DNA from 4 places in the Peribacillus sp. V2I11 genome. Region 3 is predicted to be linked to each of the others. Evidence: predicted binding sites of a transcription regulator. Region 3 holds the regulator's gene; each other region holds the start of a gene.

Region 1 (5,334 bases), 2.8 Mb from region 3:
TTATTAAATTTTTTATAATCATAAGCGAATCTTCCCTTAAATTATGATTCCACAGGCATTACCATTCAAAACATTCGACCGGCAAATTATGTTGAAAATTCAGAAATCTATATTTAATAATCGAAAGCTGCAGGTCTTTTAGCTGGACCCTACCTTCCTTTTATGAAAAGTAAGCCTAAAAAAGATAAAAAAATGCCTCCATAACAGTTTTACGGTCTTGGAGGCATTTCTAGTACTCTTTATGGTGTTTTAATAATTTTCACAGAGGTATCTTCAACAATTGCAGTGAAGTTCTTAATTTCAGGCTGCTCAAAGATAAAGTCAGTGATGCCGTCTTCGAGCTGTTCTTGAAGAACACGGCGGAGCGGTCTCGCCCCGAAAGTTGGGTGATATCCGAGTTCAATTAGCCTTTGTTTAGCTTCATTAGTTACATCTAAAGATAAACCATTTGCAGCAAGTGTTTCGTCAAGCTCCTGAATCATGATATCAACGATTTGCAGAAGATCTTTTTTCTTCAATGACGAGAATTCAATGATGCTATCGAATCGGTTCAGGAATTCCGGTTTGAAGAAGCTGCCTAAAGATTGTAGGATTGAAGCTTCTTCCACAGCTGAACTTGTACCGAATCCCATTACTTTTTGTTTCTCACCGACTCCAGCATTACTGGTCATGATGATCACGGTATCTTTAAAAGTAACGGTCCGGCCTTGACTGTCGGTTAAGCGGCCATCTTCCATGATTTGTAAGAACATATGCATTACATCCGGATGTGCCTTTTCGATTTCATCCAATAAGATGATACTATAAGGCTTGCGGCGAACTTTTTCCGTCAATTGTCCAGCTTCCTCATGTCCTACATATCCAGGAGGAGAACCGATTAATTTAGAAACACTGTGTTTCTCCATGAATTCACTCATGTCAAGACGAATCATCGCTTCCTTGTCCCCGAACAATTCCTCAGCAAGAGTTTTCGCCAATTCGGTTTTACCGACTCCTGTCGGACCAACGAAAAGGAAAGAACCGGTAGGACGATTTTTGGATTTTAACCCGGCACGACTTCTTCGAACGGCCTTGGAAACCTTTTTGACAGCCTCTTCCTGCCCGATTACTTTTTTCATCAGCTCCGCTTGGAGATGAACCATTCTTGCTTGCTCATCTTCTTGAAGCTTACCTACAGGTATACCAGTCTTTTGTTCGATGATATTTTGAATGTCCTCAACGGTAACGGTTGGCTTAATTGCATCTTCCCCAGCCTGCAATGACTTTTCCAGTTTTTCTTCTTCATCACGAAGAACGGCAGCTTTTTCATATGCTTCTTCTTTTAAAGCCATTTCTTTTTCTTTATAAATTTGCGCCAGACGCTTTTTCATGTTTTCTACCTGGCCGTCTTCGATGGTCAAATTCAATTTGGAACCAGCTTCATCCATCAAGTCTATTGCTTTGTCAGGCAGGAAGCGGTCTTGAATGTAGCGGTTCGAGAGTTCAACAGCCGCTTTTAGGGCTTCCTCACTATATGTTACACCATGATAAGATTCATAACTATCTTTTAAACCACGTAAGATGACCAATGCCTCAGCCGTTGTCGGCTCATTAACGTGTACAGGCTGGAAGCGTCTTTCAAGGGCACCATCTTTTTCAATTTTCCTATATTCGGATAAAGTGGTTGCTCCGACAAGCTGAAGTTCGCCGCGTGCAAGTGCAGGCTTCAGGATATTTCCTGCATCCATTGATCCTTCGGCTGAACCCGCTCCCACAAGTTGATGAATTTCATCGATGAATAAAATGACATTTTTTCTTTCCTGTAATTCGCTGATCAATTGCTTCATTCGTTCTTCGAATTGCCCTCTAATTCCAGTATTCGAAACAAGGGACGCTACATCAAGCATATATACAAGCTTATTGCGTAATTTAACAGGCACTGAACCTTCAACTATCGCTAATGCAAGACCTTCAGCAATGGCTGTTTTACCGACACCAGGTTCACCAATTAAAACTGGATTATTTTTATTGCGTCTATTTAAAACTTCAATGACGCGTTTGATTTCTTCACTTCTTCCGATAACCGGATCAATGAGTCCTGCTTTAGCGGCATCGGTCAAATTGCGGCCATACTCCTCAAGCAATCCTCCTTCCTCGCCATGTTCGGCTGAATCCGGTTTTGGTACATCATTATAATTAAATGGATTGAATGAATTTGGAGATCCGTTATATTGGAATTTCCCTATATCCATTCCGCCCATTGCTGCTCCAAGTTTGTTTCGCTCTTCTTTATAACAAGTGGAGCACAGTTTCAAATCATGCTCCTGACCATTCATATTTAGGTGAACTTGAACATTAGCTTGGTTTACATGGCATTTTTCACAAAGCATGTAGTACTCCTCCTTTAAAATTATTTAATTAAAAAATCTTTGACCTTCTTTGACTTTCTGATTTCATTATACATTGACCTTCTTTGACTTTCAATAATTTTGTCCGGGAATTTTAAAAAATAGAAATTACCCGGGATTGGTTTGCTAAGCATATTAAACTATCCATTTCCAGTCAAATAAAAAGATTCTATGTATGCCTCTTAGTATATTCAGTTATTATTGATTACCCAGTTCAGGACTAACCATAACCTAAACCTATTAACAAAAACCCGTACACCCTTTTTCAGGAATAATCAAGGATCTTATCCATATGCCTCTTCTATTTCAAAAACAAAAAAAGAGACTTCATAAAGTCTCTTACAGACTGTAGACAAACTCGATGAAAATCGAGTTTGTCTATTTTTATGGCTTGTACAATTTGGACGTTGATTTCCACTCCAGGCACTCGCTTTCCGCGGGCGGTCGGGGAGCCTCCTCGGCTTTCGCCTGCGGGGTCTCCCCTAGACGCGCTTTTCCCGCAGGAGTCTCGTACCTTCCGTTCCAATCAACTTTGTCTTACCTTTTAGATAGAACACTTTTGCCTGGAGTCATTTTTGTTTTAAAATAGAAGTATTAAAACTTGAAGTGATGAGGATGCTTTCTAAACATGATTCTATTCAGCGAGATCAACTTGAAATGATTACTTTAGATCAACTGGTGCCACCGAACCATTTGGTTCGTAAAATGGAGGCTGCCATTGACTTCACTTTCATTTATGACTTGGTGAAAGATATGTATTCAGAGGTAGGACGCCCAAGTATTGATCCAGTTATTTTAGTTAAACTGACTTTCATTCAATATACCTTCGGTATTCGTTCCATGCGTAAAACGATTGAAGAAGTTGAAACCAATATGGCTTACCGTTGGTTCTTAGGCTATGGTTTCCATGATAAAGTACCTCATTTCTCTACGTTCGGGAAAAATTATGAGCGACGCTTTAAAGATACAGACCTATTTGAACAGATTTTCTATCGCATTTTAATGACAGCTGCTAATAAAAAGTCAATAAGTGCTGAACACGTTTTCGTGGATTCCACACATGTGAAAGCCAGTGCGAATAAACGGAAATTTGAAAAGAAAATCGTTCGTAAAGAACACGAGCGTATCAAGGACGTCTTCAAATCAAGATCGTGAAAACCATGGAAAAAAGCCTTTTCCACCAGATAAATTTGATAAAGAAGAGACCAAAGCAATTAAAGAAAGTACAACGGATTCTGAGAGTGGCTACTATGTGAAAGATGAACGAACAAAACAGTTTGCCTATTCATTCCACGCGGCCGCAGACCGCAACGGTTTTGTATTGGGAACGATTGTAACACCTGGAAATACACATGACAGTCAGATCCTAGAGCCACTAGTTGAACAAGTGATTGAGAAAGTTGGAAAACCGGAAGCCGTTGCCGCAGATGCAGCTTATAAAACACCAGCGATTACAAGCTACCTATTTAACAAAGAAATCATACCGGCTTTACCTTATACACGTCCTCGCACCAAAGAAGGATTTTTCCGCAAACAGGACTATGTATACGATGAACATTTTGATTGTTACCTTTGCCCTTCGGGCGAAACTTTAAAGTACTCAACAACAAATAAAGAGGGCTATCGCGAGTACAAATCGCCAAAACAAATTTGTGCAACATGCTCATTTTTATCTCGGTGTACAGAAAGCAAAGACTGTCAAAAAGTGGTGACACGGCATATCTGGCAAACACATGTGGAAGAAGCAGATCATCTGCGTCATCATCAAGATGTAAAACCTATATATGCAAAACGTAAAGAAACGATTGAGCGTGTATTCGCAGATGCAAAAGAAAAGCATGGTATGCGTTGGACTACTTTAAGGGGACTTAAAAAATTGTCGATGCAGGCGATGCTTACTTTCGCTGCCATTAATTTAAAGAAGATGGCCAATTGGACATGGCGAGGTCCAAAAATGGCCTAACATAGTGGGCTCGTAGAGCCCCAATCTCTTAACTTTAGGCGAAAATTCAAAGGGAATTTCAAAAGGGGTTCAGAATTTTTTAATTCCGAACCCCTTTTGTCTACAAACTGAAAGAGACTTCATAAAGTCTCTTAGTTTTTTACATTAAGGTTGATTTTCTTCTATTATATACGCTTCGCACCAATATACTTTGGCTTCCAATAACTATTATGGTTTTAGCGTATGACACTCCTTTTGATGATGAAGAGTGTATGAATTCATTGTTTCCTATGTATATAGCTACATGTGTAGGTTTTTTCGCTTCATTTGGTGCAAAAAACATTAAGTCACCTTTTTGCACGCTTTTAACTTTCTTACCTATTTTATATATGTCAGCAGCGGTTCTTGGTAAATTCTTACCAGCCTTTTGATATGAATACTTCACTAAACCGGAGCAATCAAAACCAGAAGAAGAAATGCCACCCGTTTTTTTTGTACCTAATTCACTTTTAGCCACTTTAATCGCTTTTGTATGATATGAAGCAGCTTCCACTTTGTCCCCAGCAAAGGATGCGGTTCCAAGCATGATAGCCAATGACAATCAGACGGCAATTTTCTTAAACAAATTATTTTACCCCCTGATGTAATTTGCTAAACCTAATATACTAGAAAAGGTATATCATTCGCATCATAGGATCTTTACAAATATGCTACATTTAGTAGATATAGGAAGAATGACCATATAAAAGATAAAAATAAGTCGAATAAGGTTTCCAATATTCACCTTATTGTCAAGGCACTTTTACTTTTCCTCATAGAAAAAACAGTGGTAAGAAAACCACTGTCCAGATGACGGCAAAAGGAGATTCGGGATGCTTTCACCCCAAAGCATGATTTTTCACTTGATTATACGAATGAAACCCTCTCTAGATTGAAGGAATTTGCGACACTCCTGCCGAATAACTGGCTAGCCGGGACCCCTCAGACGCTTGCAGTAAAGAGACT
Region 2 (5,334 bases), 440 kb from region 3:
TCTAACTTATCCAGGATTTCAATCCCTTCATCAGTCAGCGTCATGCCAGAGCTGAATATGTTAACCAGGTTCTGACTTTTCAGAAAATCAACCTCGCTCCTAAGCGTCCGCTCTGTCAAATTAAGGCTCACGGACAGACTGCGCCTTCCAACCGGCTGCATCATTTTGATATAACGCAGGATATCATATCTTTTTTGCATAACCATAAGGAAATCCGGTAATAATTTTCTTTGTACCTCGAGTAATGTACGCATATTTTAAAACTCCTAAAAAGTTTAGTTGGACATTTAATGTCCCGCGTAGTCATTTTCTGTCCCACCTAAAACAAAAAAATATTCCTGCTACATATTTTATTCTAGCAGGAACGGAATGTTTCTTCAAATGATTTGAAAAATTATTTTTCCAAAAGACGATTTAGAGCTGATTTATCAACATTTCCGAATTGAACGATATCATCTTTCCATTCTACTACAGGAATCATCAGCCCGAATTTCTCAAGTAAATCATCATCGGAATGGATATCGATTTCCTTATAGCCTATGCCTGACTCCTCTTTCACTTCTTCCAGTACCTGCTTGGCTTTATCACATAACGGGCATTTATCCCTACTATATAAAACAAATGCATTTGATTCCAAACCACTCATCCTTTTCAGTCATACCTTTTTCGTTTAGATGAAGAAGGGATCCCTAATTGTTCCCGGTATTTGGCAACGGTCCGGCGGGCCAGGATAATTCCATGCTCCTCTTTCAACCGTTCTGCCAGGTCTTGATCCGAAAGCGGCTTTTGTTTATTTTCCCCATTGATGGCTGCCTGTAGGCTCTTTTTTGCTTGCATGCCCGACATATCCTCATCAAGGCCGACTGACTGTAAAGAAGCAGTGAAAAATATCCGCATCTCTATCGTGCCAAATGGTGTCTGCACGTATTTCCCTTTTACCGCCCGGCTTACTGTGGACTCATGTATACCAAGTTCGTCAGCGACTTCTTTCATCGTCATCGGCTTCAAAAAGTTCAGGCCATGATGAAAGCACGCCGGCTGTTTCTCGACGATGCACTGAATGACCTTCAATATAGTTTCTTTTCTCTGTTGAATCCCTCTGGAGATCCATTGGTATTCCTGCCACTTATCTTGGATAAACCGTTGAACACCCTGATCCTTATGGCTCTTCATTCGGTTTAAATACCCTTTATCCACATTAAGATTGGGTGTGTTACCATCATAATTCCCGACAAGCAGCATGCCATCCCGAACTTCCACGACCACATCCGGCACTATATAAGAAGGTTTTTCCTGAAAAAAGAGTGAAGCCGGACGCGGGTTCAACGTCTGGACATAATCAAATACTTCTTGAATCTCCTTCATTGTAACACCGATTTTCTTACTTAGGTCTTTCCAGCGCTTTTCAGCAAAACCGAGGAAATGGTTTTCTATGATCGATTCAGCCAGCAGATTCACCCCTTCAGCTTTCACCTGAAGCAAAAGGCACTCTTGAAGATTTCTCGCTCCAATTCCATGCGGCTCGAGTTGCTGTAAAATTGAGAGGCTTTCTTCCAAAACGACCGGGGATATGCTTGGGATACATATATCCTCCAGCTGAGTCCTCAAGTAACCGTTTTCATCAAGGTTATGAATTAATAGCAGCATTGCCTTCTGCTGCTCACCGGAAAGCTGCTGGTGATTCACCTGTGACATGATATGCTGTTCAAGCGATATTGTATCTTCACTGATCTGTTCAATCCAGTAGTTGGCATCATACGTATTCTTAAGAGTCCGTTTACCCTTTTTCCGGTCAAAAGTTGGCTGAAATAAAGCAGATGTTGGCTGATCTATGGACAGTAATGGATTCTCCACCATTTTATTTTCTAAAAAGGCCGATAGCTCCTGCGAGGAGTATTGCAGCAATGTAATAGCTTGCATAAGCTCCTGGGTCATTGCCATCTTTAATGTTTGCTGTTGAAAAAGTCCTGCTTTCATATTCATACTCATCGATTCATCCCTCCCCCACTCCATTTTACATTATCAGGAGAAAATTCTACACAAAAACCCATGAAAACGCTTACGTTTTTTTCTGAATAGTTTATTTGTTTTTAAATACTATATGTTAGAAATGCAAATTTAACAACTACTTTTATTAAAAAATCACCATTTTCCAATAGTGTGGGCGAATATTTTCAAGACAGGACTGACATTCCAGGATTCGATGAAATATTACGGAAAACGAGTAAATTCACCAAAAATCTTAGGGAACAACCTTAAAAATGACCAATAAAAAATCCCCCACTTTATTAAGCAGAAGATTGGTAATGCCCTCGGCAGGAATCGAACCTGCATTTCAAGCTTCGGAGGCTTGCGTTCTATCCGTTGCACTACGAGGGCGTAATAGAAAATATTTTTTCAACAGACTTCATTATATGATAGAATCGCCTCCTTTGCAAGGGTTATCAGGTTTAAAACTTCGTCATTTGGGTATTATGGGTAATGTGGAAATTCATCCCTGTGCGGCATAATATATAAAGTAATCTATCAGGAAGGAGCCTTAGCCAGAAAATTGTCGAACAAATTATCCATTATAGGGTTTGTTTTGTTTGACCTAAATTGACCAAAAAGTGTATCATACATACATAAAGAATTTAAAATGATTCTCTTAATCGAAGGAGGAAATGAACATGAATTTAATTCCTACAGTTATCGAACAAACAAGTCGTGGGGAGCGTGCCTACGATATTTACTCCCGTTTATTAAAAGACCGGATCATTATGCTAGGAAGTGCAATTGACGATAATGTTTCCAACTCCATTGTTGCTCAATTACTTTTTTTAGAAGCGGAAAATCCTGAAAAAGATATCACTCTATACATCAACAGCCCTGGTGGAAGCATCACTTCCGGTATGGCCATTTACGATACTATGCAATATATCAAACCTAATGTATCCACAGTATGCATCGGTATGGCCGCTTCCATGGGTGCTTTCCTATTGGCCGCTGGCGAAAAAGGCAAACGTTATGCGTTGCCAAACAGTGAAGTCATGATTCACCAACCACTTGGAGGAGCTCAAGGTCAAGCTACGGAAATTGAAATTGCTGCCCGCCGTATCCTTCACTTGAAAGATAAACTGAACCAAATTTTAGCAGAACGTACTGGTCAACCTATTGAAGTCCTTCAAAGAGATACGGAACGTGATAACTTCATGACTTCCGAAAGAGCTCTTGAATATGGCTTGATTGACAAAGTCATCACGCGCAGCATCCTTGATGATAAAAAAGACTCTAAATAATCATGCACCAAAAGGCTCCGGAGATCGCCTTAAGCGACTTCCGGAGCCTTTTTTACATCATAAAAGAAAAGGATGCACTTTTAGGCACCCTTTTATTTTAACCCTCTTGCTGAACGAACTCTTCCAATGCCTCTAACGCTTCTTTTTCATCGCGTCCTTCGACGATTAACTTCACGGACACGCCAGAACTGATGGCAAGGCTCATTAACCCCATTATACTTTTTGCATTCACTTTCTTTCCTTCTTTTTCAAGAAAAACATCTGAATGAAAGCGGTTAGCTTCTTGTACAAAAAGAGCCGCCGGCCGCGCTTGCAAACCCGTTTTCAATTTTACCTCAACTTGTTTTTCCACCATCTTGATCTCCCCTGTTAGCTTTATTTTTTCGCAGCAATAGCCTCTCCCCCACGGAGCCTGTCAGCTATTTCATCAATCTTTCGTAATCGGTGATTAATCCCGGACTTACTGATGGTTCCCCCGGACACCATTTCCCCAAGTTCCTTTAAGGTTATATCCTGAAACGCTATCCTAAGCTCCGCAATTTCCCGAAGCTTATCCGGTAAAATGCTTAGTCCTACCGTATCCTCGATATAATGGATATTTTCAACCTGGCGCAATGAGGCCCCGATCGTTTTGTTCAAATTGGCTGTTTCACAATTCACAAGCCGATTCACTGAATTACGCATATCACGGACAATCCGCACATCTTCGAACCTTAATAAAGCTGAATGGGCGCCAACTATGCTTAAAAACTCGGCTATCTTTTCGGCTTCTTTCAAATAAATGATGTACCCTTTCTTGCGTTCAAGCGTCTTGGCCTTCAATCCAAACTTATTCATTAGCTCACAAAGGGCATCATTGTGCTCTTTATAAAGTGAGAAAATCTCAAGGTGATAGGAAGACGTTTCCGGATTATTTACCGACCCTCCCGCAAGAAATGCACCTCTTAGGTATGAACGCTTACAGCATTTCTTCCCAACAATAGTATCGGATATATCATGGAGAATTTCAAAGCCATCGCCTAAAATTTCCAAATCGGTTAAAACCCGCTGCCCTCCGGATGACATCCTGACAATATATACATTATTCTTCTTCAGCTTCATCTTTTTACGGACCAACAGCTCGACCTGGACCTCATAACTTTTTTTCAGCAGCGTATAAATCCTTCTGGCAATCGCAGCATTTTCAGTTTGAATATCCACAACAAGCTTCCGATTAGAAAATGAAAGGGATCCGTTCATCCGGATAAGCGCACACAATTCCGCTTTACCGCAGCAATCCTTTCCCTCTAATGTAGTAAGCTCTTTTTTCGTTTCTGAAGCAAAAGACATCCATTTCACCCCCAATCGAACGCAGGTAATCTATTTTTATCAATCAAAAAACCGCCCCCGCTTATATCTACGGTACTATGTGGCTTTTTGTTTCATTTACAAGCATATTATAAAGCAAATCCGCCACTTTTTTCGTGTCATGGCGTATTACATTCCCTTCATAGCTGAAAATGCGTTCTTGTATGATTTCAAGCCCCATCCGTTTTAAACCTTCCACATCAAACATGACCGGTTTAGCATATTCAGCTTGATAACGTTGCTGAATCTCGGTTGGTATTTCCTCATTATTAACAAGTATCCTGTCAATATATGCATTTCCCATATGGTCATATATCGCTTTTATATGATCGCTCGCGCTATAATCCAGCGTCTCGCCGGCTTGTGTCATCAAATTGCAAATGTACACCTTCTTAGCCTTGGAACGGCCAACCTCTTCTCCTAAACCAGGGACAAGTAAGTTAGGCAGAATGCTGGTATATAGGCTTCCTGGACCTATGACAATAAGATCAGCCTGCTTGATTTCCTGGATAGTTTCACTAAGCGGCTTTATATGATGAGGAGACAGAAATACTTTTTTTATTTTCTTTCCTGAGAAAGGGATCTTGGATTCTCCTGTAACAATCGTTCCGTCATCCATCTCCGCATGGAGAACCACACTTTGGTTGGCAGCCGGAAGCACTTTACCGCGGACATTAAGAAATTTACTCATTTCCTGGATCGCATGGAC
Region 3 (5,334 bases):
AAGAAGGGTGAGAATCCCTTCCACCGAATGCCTAAGGTTTCCTGAGGAAGGCTCGTCCGCTCAGGGTTAGTCGGGACCTAAGCCGAGGCCGAAAGGCGTAGGCGATGGACAACAGGTTGATATTCCTGTACCACCTATACATCGTTTGAACGATGGGGGGACGCAGAAGGATAGGGTAAGCGCGCTGTTGGATATGCGCGTCCAAGCAGTTAGGCCGGAAACGAGGCAAATCCCGTTTCCATTAAGGCGGAGCTGTGATGGCGAGGGAAATATAGTACCGAAGTTCCTGATTCCACGCTGCCAAGAAAAGCCTCTAGTGAGATGTAAGGTGCCCGTACCGCAAACCGACACAGGTAGGCGAGGAGAGAATCCTAAGGTGTGCGAGAGAACTCTCGTTAAGGAACTCGGCAAAATGACCCCGTAACTTCGGGAGAAGGGGTGCTTTTTAGGGTGAATAGCCCAGAAAAGCCGCAGTGAATAGGCCCAGGCGACTGTTTAGCAAAAACACAGGTCTCTGCGAAGCCGCAAGGCGAAGTATAGGGGCTGACACCTGCCCGGTGCTGGAAGGTTAAGGGGAGAGGTTAGCGCAAGCGAAGCTTTGAACCGAAGCCCCAGTAAACGGCGGCCGTAACTATAACGGTCCTAAGGTAGCGAAATTCCTTGTCGGGTAAGTTCCGACCCGCACGAAAGGTGTAACGATCTGGGCACTGTCTCAACGAGAGACTCGGTGAAATTATAGTACCTGTGAAGATGCAGGTTACCCGCGACAGGACGGAAAGACCCCGTGGAGCTTTACTGCAGCCTGATATTGAATTTTGGTACAGCTTGTACAGGATAGGTAGGAGCCTGAGAAGCCGGAGCGCTAGCTTCGGTGGAGGCGTTGGTGGGATACTACCCTGGCTGTATTGAAATTCTAACCCGCGCCCCTTATCGGGGTGGGAGACAGTGTCAGGTGGGCAGTTTGACTGGGGCGGTCGCCTCCTAAAGAGTAACGGAGGCGCCCAAAGGTTCCCTCAGAATGGTTGGAAATCATTCGTAGAGTGTAAAGGCACAAGGGAGCTTGACTGCGAGACCTACAAGTCGAGCAGGGACGAAAGTCGGGCTTAGTGATCCGGTGGTTCCGCATGGAAGGGCCATCGCTCAACGGATAAAAGCTACCCCGGGGATAACAGGCTTATCTCCCCCAAGAGTCCACATCGACGGGGAGGTTTGGCACCTCGATGTCGGCTCATCGCATCCTGGGGCTGTAGTCGGTCCCAAGGGTTGGGCTGTTCGCCCATTAAAGCGGTACGCGAGCTGGGTTCAGAACGTCGTGAGACAGTTCGGTCCCTATCCGTCGCGGGCGCAGGAAATTTGAGAGGAGCTGTCCTTAGTACGAGAGGACCGGGATGGACGCACCGCTGGTGTACCAGTTGTCTTGCCAAAGGCATAGCTGGGTAGCTACGTGCGGACGGGATAAGTGCTGAAAGCATCTAAGCATGAAGCCCCCCTCAAGATGAGATTTCCCATGGCGCAAGCTAGTAAGATCCCTGAAAGATGATCAGGTTGATAGGTCAGAGGTGGAAGCGTGGCGACATGTGGAGCTGACTGATACTAATAGATCGAGGACTTAACCAACGCTTTAAAAAAATGAAATACCTTCTTATTATCTAGTTTTGAAGGAACAACGTTCCTGATATGTTTGGTGGCGATAGCGAAGAGGTCACACCCGTTCCCATTCCGAACACGGCAGTTAAGCTCTTCAGCGCCGATGGTAGTTGGGGGTTTCCCCCTGTGAGAGTAGGACGCCGCCAAGCCATTTAAAAAGATCAGCCATCCGGCTGGTCTTTTTTGATGTTCGTAATTAAAAAAAGTTTTATATTTCTAGGGACAGCATAGGGCTGGCCTTATTTGAGTTGGTTGCAATATCATGAGGAGGAATGGGTAAGCAGGGGAATTGGGCAGAGTTTAAGTGGTGAAATCTTAAAGAGAAGAAAAAAAACCAGGTTTTGCATGTATCTTTTCAGGGTATTTATGTAAGATATTTCAACTTTTAATGTTCAACGGGGTATGTAACTACATATAATTTGGAGAAAATGGATAATGCAGAAAGAAAGTGCGTTTAAGTTGCAAAATGGATTATTCCTTGTATAATAATAGTCAAATATAGTCAAAGTCAGAATGGAGGAGGCTGAGTGAGAAACATATCTGATGTTATCGAAACTTATTTGAAGCAAGTACTTGAAATAAGTCAAAAAGATATCTTAGAGATTAAAAGAAGTGAAATAGCAGATAAATTTCAGTGTGTTCCTTCTCAAATCAATTACGTAATCAATACCAGGTTTACAATCGAGAGAGGATACGTTGTAGAGAGTAAGCGTGGAGGCGGCGGTTATATACGCATCATGAAAGTCGAATCACAGGATTCCGTGCAACTTATCAACCAATTATTATCGCTTATTGGTACCAGGGTAACTCAATCGATGGCTGAAGGAGTCATTTCAAGGCTGATGAATGAAGACGTCATTAATGAAAGAGAAGCAAAGATTATGATGAGCGTCATAGATAGATCGGTGATTTATATCGACCTACCTGACCGCGATGAGCTTAGGGCAAGAATTTTAACTGCGATGCTTACGACTTTAAAATATAAATGAAACTGGCAGAGGTGATGAACGTTGATTTGCCAAGAATGTCATCAAAGGCCTGCTACCCTGCACTTCACCAAAATCATCAATGGAAAAAAGACTGAAGTCATGATTTGTGAGAAATGTGCTCAGGAAAAAGGTGAAATGTTCATGGATGCAGGTGGACCTGGTTTTTCAATAAATAATTTATTAGCAGGATTGTTGAATATGGAGTCGAATATTCAACAGACAAAGGCAAATGCATTTCCCAAAACGGAAGAGAGGCGTTGCCCGCATTGTCATCGATCTTATAAAGAATTTGTCCATATTGGTAAGTTTGGCTGTGCCGAATGTTATAAGACGTTCAATGAACAGTTAGATCCCATTTTAAAGAGGGTTCATAGCGGCAATACAGCACATATAGGGAAGATTCCAAAAAGGATTGGTGGCACCATATATCTTCGAAAGCAAATTTTGGATTTGAAAGAAGTTTTAAAGGTCCACATTGATCAAGAGGAGTTTGAGAAAGCGGCAGAGGTAAGAGATAAGGTTCGTTCCCTTGAAAAAAGGTATGAAGCACAAGAGGGAGGCGAGGAATTATGAGCTTGGAAAAGTTTGTAGAAAACGCCTTGAGTTCCTGGATGAGTGCAGAAGGGCCGGAAATCGATATTGTATTGAGTTCGCGGATTCGGCTGGCCAGGAATTTCAAAGACTTTACCTTCCCGACCTCCTTTTCTAATGAAGAAGCTAAAAAAATCATTGAATTGGTCAAAAAAAGAATCGAAGAGGAAGTAACTCCAGAGATTGGAAAACTTGAACTTTTGGAGATTGACCAATTGCAGCCACTGGAAAAGCGCGTTCTTGTTGAAAAACATTTAATCAGTCCTCATTTAGTTGAAGATTCAGCGAAAAGCGCATGTCTCCTTTCGGAAAATGAAGAAATAAGTATCATGATAAATGAAGAGGATCATCTCCGTATTCAATGTTTAATGTCGGGGTTGCAGCTAAAGGAAACCTTAAAGATTGCAAATGTTCTTGACGATTGGATTGAAGAATCCATAGACTATGCATATGATGAAGAAAGAGGATACCTAACTAGTTGTCCGACTAATGTGGGAACAGGATTAAGGGCTTCAGTCATGATGCATCTTCCGGGCCTGGTCCTTACACAGCAGATGAATAATATCATACCTGCTATCAACCAATTGGGGTTGGTGGTTCGAGGGATTTATGGAGAGGGCAGTCAAGCGTTAGGGAATATTTTTCAAATCTCTAATCAAATTACTCTTGGAAAGTCGGAAAGGGATATCGTTGAAGATCTAACAAGTGTAGTGCAACAAATCATAGCCCAAGAACGGTCAGCGAGGGATGCATTAGCGAGGACTTCCCACATACAATTAGAAGATAGAATTTTCCGTTCATATGGGATTTTGTCCAATGCTCGAATCATCGAGACCAAGGAAGCAGCTACCTGTATCTCCGATGTTAGGTTAGGGATAGATCTTGGGTATATAAAAAATATTTCTAAAAGCATTCTAAATGAGTTGATGATTTTGACACAGTCGGGATTTTTACAAAAGTACGCAGGTGGCCCTTTAAGACCCCATGAAAGGGATATCCGTCGAGCAGCACTCATTCGGGAACGCTTGAATTTTACGGAATCTTCCTCCTCATAGAGGTCATTGACCTCTTTAGGGAGTATTAAATTTCATGTAATAGATATGGAGCAAGAAGAAGCTTCTGCCATTACTTAGAGAATTGCCAGCAACTTTATTCAAAACGAAAATTCTTAAGGAGGAATTCCCTATGATGTTTGGTCGTTTTACTGAAAGAGCCCAGAAAGTATTAGCATTAGCCCAAGAAGAGGCAATCCGTTTAGGTCATAATAATATTGGCACGGAACATATTTTACTGGGCCTGGTCCGAGAAGGTGATGGTATTGCAGCCAAAGCGTTATATGCTCTTGGATTAGGTCCGGAAAAGATTCAGAAAGAAGTGGAAAATCTAATTGGCCGCGGACAGGATACGGCTCAAACGATACATTATACCCCAAGAGCCAAGAAAGTGATTGAGCTTTCCATGGATGAGGCAAGAAAATTAGGTCACTCATATGTTGGGACAGAGCATGTTCTTCTAGGTCTTATACGAGAAGGTGAAGGTGTAGCTGCACGTGTATTGAATAATCTGGGAGTAAGTTTAAATAAAGCTCGACAACAAGTATTACAGCTTTTGGGCAGTAATGAATCAGGTGGTCATCAGGGTTCAGCCGCTTCAAATGCAAGCACACCGACACTGGATGGCCTAGCCCGTGATTTAACGGCGATTGCCAGGGAAGGAAGCTTGGATCCCGTTATCGGAAGAAGTAAGGAAATACAGCGTGTCATTGAGGTATTAAGTCGTCGTACAAAAAATAACCCAGTATTAATCGGTGAACCTGGGGTAGGTAAAACAGCCATTGCTGAAGGGCTTGCCCAACAGATTATCAATAATGAGGTACCTGAAATTTTACGTGATAAACGCGTAATGACACTTGATATGGGTACTGTTGTGGCTGGTACTAAATACCGTGGTGAATTTGAGGACCGATTAAAGAAAGTTATGGATGAAATACGTCAGGCGGGTAATATCATTCTATTCATCGATGAATTGCATACATTGATTGGTGCAGGTGGTGCAGAAGGTGCCATTGATGCCTCCAATATCCTTAAACCATCATTGGCACGTGGTG
Region 4 (5,334 bases), 1.2 Mb from region 3:
TGGCGAAGCAATCGTGATTCCTGTTTTTCCTTTTCCAATTCGTCTTCCATTGCTTCCAATTCTTTTTGAAGCTGCGGAATCCTTCCGTGCCGAAGTTCAGCTGCCCGGTTAAGGTCATAGTCATTCTCTGCTTGTTCCAGTTCATGACGCAGTTTCTCAAGCTCTTCACGTTGATCCTGCACCTTTTGAAGCGCTGATTTCTCCATTTGCCACTTGGATTTCATGCTATTCGCTTGATCCTGAAGTTCTGATAGTTCTTTTTGAAGCGCTTCAAGCCTTACTTTGCTTTGAGGGTCCTCCTCATTCTTCAAGGCAGCTTCTTCAATTTCAAGTTGCATGACTTTTCTCGTGATTTCATCCAACTCGGATGGCATTGAATCGATTTCCATTCGAATCATTGCACACGCTTCATCTACAAGATCTATCGCTTTATCCGGTAAAAATCGCTCCGTTATATATCGGTTCGAAAGGACAGAGGCAGCAACGATCGCCCGATCATGTATCCTGACGCCATGGTGAATTTCAAACCGTTCCTTTAATCCCCGCAAAATTGAAATCGTATCTCCCACATCCGGTTCAGGAACCAGAACCTGTTGGAAACGGCGTTCCAAAGCCGGATCTTTTTCAATATATTGTCGATATTCATCAAGGGTCGTTGCACCGATACAATGCAGCTCACCGCGCGCAAGCATCGGCTTTAACATATTTCCGGCATCAAGTGCGCCATCCGTTCTTCCTGCACCGACAATTGTGTGTAATTCATCAATGAATAGAAGAATTTTACCTTCACTCTTCTTGATCTCATTCAACACCGCTTTTAGGCGTTCTTCAAATTCACCGCGGAATTTGGCCCCAGCGACAAGCGCACTCATATCTAGTGAAAAAACGGTCTTGTCCTTTAATCCCTCCGGCACATCCTTCCTGACGATCCTTTGTGCCAACCCCTCGACGATGGCTGTTTTACCTACTCCCGGTTCTCCTATTAACACTGGATTATTTTTCGTTTTACGTGAAAGGATCCGGATGACGTTACGGATTTCCGTATCTCGACCAATTACGGGATCGACCTTCCCCGATTTAACCTCAGCAACGAGATCTCTGCCGTATTTTTTCAGTACTTCATAAGTGCTTTCAGGATTTTGACTAGTCACTCGCTGATTCCCCCTTATATCGTTTATAACCCGTTTTGCTTTATCATAATCCATTCCATGTGATGAAAACAGCCTGTTTACATTCGTTTTATTGACTTGCAATGACGCAAGCAGTATATGTTCGACAGATAAATATTCATCCTCCCACATCTGCATTTCTTTTTCGGCAGCCGTCAAAATTTGCTGTAGGGAGGATGACATGTAAACTTGGGAAACACTCCCGCTCACCTCCGGTAATCGATCCAGTTCCTTATTTAGCTCTATATCAAATAGATTCATCGGTTTACCAGATTCCGATAAAATCCTGATTAATAAACTTTCATCCTGTTCCATTAAGGTCTTAAATAAATGAAGCTCCGTCAGCTCGGGATTCCCTCTATCTTTGGCTAGTTCCTGGCCGCCAATGAACGCCTGTTGGGTTCTCTCCGTCATTTTATTAATATCCATCTTAAAACCTCCCATTCATCTATATCATGAACGAATCCCCGCTTAGTTTGACCAAATTTGACCTTTATAATTTTCATTATACTTCTAATTTTCCCCATGTAAAGGAAAGTTATAAAAAATGCAGGACGCATGGAGGATAAACGGCAAAAGCCTTTCTTCATATAGAAGAAAGGCAGGCCCATTTGTAAAATGCATAAAATCCCTTAGCACAGTATTTGGATGAAACAAAACGGATTATGCTTTCACGGCCGTTTTATTGTACCCATGAAATTTATCGACGAATTGGAAATCCTTGTCCGTGCGACCAGCAAGGATCGTATCTCGAAGCAGAATGCCTGCATCGGTCGTATTGTGAATGATTTCCCCCCACATTCTTGCGCTCGTTTGAACATGAGCCGTACGCGGAATGCGTTCCTCTTGATATTCCAAAAATGCCTGTTCAATGTCATTCCCATGCTTATGAAGCATATCCGACAAATAAGCTGCATCTTCCAAAGCCTGGCAAGCCCCTTGTGCCAAGTATTGAAGCATCGGATGTGCCGCATCGCCCGTAAGCGTAATTCTTCCTTTTGTCCAATTATCAATTGGTAAACGGTCATACATTGGCCAGCGGCGTTGCCTCTGAATGAATGAAATCGCATTCTGAACTAGCTCACAAGTTCCGGCAAATACACGGTCCATTTCTTCCGGGGTTCCCCATTGATCTGTTTTTTCGTTTTCTTCCGTGTAATGAGAACTTTTGAACACCACTACTTGGTTGTATAGTTCCCCCCTTCTAACCGGGTATTGAACAAGATGGAGGTTTGGCCCAATCCACATATATACATCATCTAAATCACCATGGCTCGTAACCTCTTCCATCGGGATCGCTCCCCTGTATGCAACATATTGAGAGCAGACCGGTTGATCTTCCACAAAAAGTTTCCGTGCCTTGGACCATAATCCATCGGCTCCAATGACAGCAGATCCTGAATGTTGGGACCCGTTGGCAGAAGTAACCGTCACTTCACCTTCATTTTCTACTGTCTCAATAATTGTTTGGTTCGTAACCAGTTCGATATACGGGTTCTTTTCACAGGCTTCAGCCAGTACTTTATGCAAATCGGAACGATGCAAAACAACATACGGAGCTCCATATCTTTCTTTATAAACATCACCTAAGTCCAAAGCGGAAAGCTCTTTTCCGGAAAAGGCATCCATCATCACCAACCTTTTTGGAAATACTGCAATTTCATTGATTTTATCCATGACGCCTAAACGCTGCAATACGTTGGTGGCATTTGCTGCAAGCTGAATCCCTGCACCAATTTCACCAAATTCGGGAGCTTGTTCAAGGACCTTTACATACTGTTTCGTTTCTGCGATTCCTAAAGCAGTTGCCAATCCGCCAATTCCTCCACCGATAACGATGAATGGTTTTTTTTCTGTGTTCATCATCAATTCCCCCTAAATTAGTTGTTTAGCCAATGTTGCGGGCCAATACCACAGTAAGCGTTTTAATTCGACTGGCATTCTATATATCCATCAGGATCATTCTGAAAGTTTCAAACCGATTATTTTTAAACCAAAACAGGCTTGAATTCACTTTCAATCTTTTGGTAACCATTGTTTGCGTCTAATGCCTGTTGCTGTTCCAAATCGAATCTCTCCATTATTGGCAGGTCGTTTACCGAGAATAAGTAAGAATCGGCTTCTGCAACGTGCTCATGCCAGGCCCAATTCGGAACGACGAAGTAATCTCCTTTGGACCAGTCAAAACGCACTCCATTAATGACCGTATAGCCTGATCCTTGGTGCACTTGATAAATTGTGGAATGGGTATGGCGATGTGCTTTCGTATGGAAACCTTTAGGAAGTTTCTGCATCCATGCCCCCATCGTCGGATTGGCCGTTTGGCCATTTGATGGATTGATATATTCCACGGCGAAACCTTCATATGGGTCCGGTTCGAAATTCATTAATCCTTCTAACGCTGCTTTGGTGCCTTTCCACTTGTAGTTGGCAAGCGGTGCCACTTGTGAATAGCGGTCGGATACTGGACGAACCATTCCGCCTTGATAACGGAGCTCTGAAAAATTATCCGGCCGTTTAGGCGTTTCAATCCGATCTGGATATGGTTCAAAGAAAGTGCCACCTATGGAATAGATGGTTGGGATATCAAGGGCATCCATCCAAATCATTGGCTTTTCGCCAACATGTCCATGACCATGCCACAGGTTTTTAGGAGTGATCAAGAAATCTCCTTCTTCCATGAAGATCCTTTCTCCCTGTACGATGGAGTAGGCACCTTCACCATTCGTAATGAAACGAAGTGCACTTTGGGAGTGACGGTGGGAAGGGGCCACTTCACCCGGCAACAATAGCTGAACCGCTGCATAAAGCGTTTGTGTTGTCGAGGCCCATCCCCAAGGCTGGCGATAAGTAAGGCCAGGGTTTTGAAAATATATGGCCCTGCGCTCCCCTCCTCGGTCAGGAGTGAAGATTTCAGCTGCTTCCATCAATTTTTTTGTCAAAAGTTCTTCTTTCCATAAATAAGCATGGGCATGAGGTTTAGGTTCATGGTCCATCAGAGCGGGAATGGCTTCCCACAGCGGCCCAAGGTTATACTGCTGAATATCCTTTGTAAAATCTTTTACGATTGTACTATTCATGTATTCCGATTTTTCAGCCATATTAATCCATCCCTACTTTCTTTTTTTATCATTTCCTCACTGGATTTTAGAAAGGTTTCGCTTAATTTGATCATAGTGTCCTGAAACATGCTCATCGATGAAGTGATCGACTATATAAGAAACTGGTTTGTTTCCGAATTTAGCGAAATTCCGGTGTGGCGATTCTTTGGATAGTGTTTCTTCATCTAAATTCCCGAGACTGCTTTCCACTTTATATTTAAGCTCCTTCACTTGCTTCATGACATCATCAAAAGCAAGTTTGTCAGTATCAGTAACTGCTGCCAGTCGGGCTGAATCTTGCAATCCACGCCCCCATTTGGATCCAGGAAGCGCTATTACATTTTCCACTTCACCTAACCAATAAGGAATGGCCTCAGCTAAATGGGAAAGTATCTGCATGATTGACCATTCATCATCTGCAGACTTAAATCTGATCGTTTCTTCCGGAAGGTTTGCCGCTGTCTCAAGAATGTGGTCGATTGATTGTTGAACCGATAGGATTGATGTACCGATTTCCTGATAAGCCATTTTATTTTCCCTCCCCGACACGTCGCACACGGTTTTCAAGATAACCTATTTTGTCGATCTCGATTTTGACTACGTCACCATCTTTTAAGAACACTTGTGGATCACGGGCTACTCCTACCCCACCCGGTGTTCCTGTGAGGACGATGTCACCTGGTTCAAGAGTCATTAAATTCGATAAGAACTCAACTAGATATTTCACATCGAATACGAAGTTGGATGTATTCGTTTTTTGGCGTTCTTCACCATTTACCGTTAATCGGACATTTAAGCCAGATGGATCGGATAGTTCATCGGAAGTGACTAACCAAGGACCCATCGGAGCACTTCCTTCAACCGTTTTCCCTTGAAGCCACTCAAGTGTACGCCGTTGGATATCACGATACGTAACATCATTCGCAATTGTATAACCAGCTACATAATCAAGAGCATCCTCTTTAGAAACATTACGTGCCCTTTGTCCGACTACAAAAGCGAATTCCGCTTCATAATCAAGTTGTTCAGAGATTGGGAAAAACGGTATATCATCCTGGGGGCCG

The links. Region 3 encodes CtsR, which represses protease genes until heat stress. Its sites were predicted from a motif close to ATGGTCAATAAAGGTCAAACA; they were not measured.
Region 1: the regulator CtsR is predicted to act here: its motif matches at 2,406-2,426, upstream of QFZ73_RS24750 (ATP-dependent Clp protease ATP-binding subunit).
Region 2: the regulator CtsR is predicted to act here: its motif matches at 2,586-2,606, upstream of clpP (ATP-dependent Clp endopeptidase proteolytic subunit ClpP).
Region 4: the regulator CtsR is predicted to act here: its motif matches at 1,643-1,663, upstream of clpB (ATP-dependent chaperone ClpB).

What each region holds. Positions count from the first base shown of each region.
Region 1 is NZ_JAUSYW010000001.1:5,066,449-5,071,782, reverse strand. Features, by position in the region: gene QFZ73_RS24750 (ATP-dependent Clp protease ATP-binding subunit) at 240-2,369, opposite strand; partial or broken gene QFZ73_RS24745 (IS1182 family transposase) at 3,003-4,350, shown strand; gene QFZ73_RS24740 (C40 family peptidase) at 4,490-4,882, opposite strand.
Region 2 is NZ_JAUSYW010000001.1:2,678,759-2,684,092, reverse strand. Features, by position in the region: gene QFZ73_RS12920 (sugar-binding transcriptional regulator) at 1-254, opposite strand, end outside; gene QFZ73_RS12915 (glutaredoxin family protein) at 395-637, opposite strand; gene rpoN (RNA polymerase factor sigma-54) at 652-1,989, opposite strand; tRNA gene QFZ73_RS12905 (tRNA-Arg) at 2,308-2,379, opposite strand; gene clpP (ATP-dependent Clp endopeptidase proteolytic subunit ClpP) at 2,670-3,278, shown strand; gene QFZ73_RS12895 (HPr family phosphocarrier protein) at 3,376-3,633, opposite strand; gene whiA (DNA-binding protein WhiA) at 3,654-4,607, opposite strand; gene QFZ73_RS12885 (gluconeogenesis factor YvcK family protein) at 4,675-5,334, opposite strand, start outside.
Region 3 is NZ_JAUSYW010000001.1:2,235,565-2,240,898, reverse strand. Features, by position in the region: rRNA gene QFZ73_RS10770 (23S ribosomal RNA) at 1-1,617, shown strand, start outside; rRNA gene rrf (5S ribosomal RNA) at 1,681-1,796, shown strand; gene QFZ73_RS10760 (CtsR family transcriptional regulator) at 2,175-2,636, shown strand; gene mcsA (protein-arginine kinase activator protein McsA) at 2,658-3,209, shown strand; gene mcsB (protein-arginine kinase McsB) at 3,206-4,282, shown strand; gene clpC (ATP-dependent protease ATP-binding subunit ClpC) at 4,413-5,334, shown strand, end outside.
Region 4 is NZ_JAUSYW010000001.1:1,009,432-1,014,765, forward strand. Features, by position in the region: gene clpB (ATP-dependent chaperone ClpB) at 1-1,598, opposite strand, end outside; gene QFZ73_RS04905 (FAD-dependent monooxygenase) at 1,833-3,032, opposite strand; gene QFZ73_RS04910 (cupin domain-containing protein) at 3,158-4,270, opposite strand; gene QFZ73_RS04915 (DinB family protein) at 4,307-4,798, opposite strand; gene QFZ73_RS04920 (fumarylacetoacetate hydrolase family protein) at 4,800-5,334, opposite strand, start outside.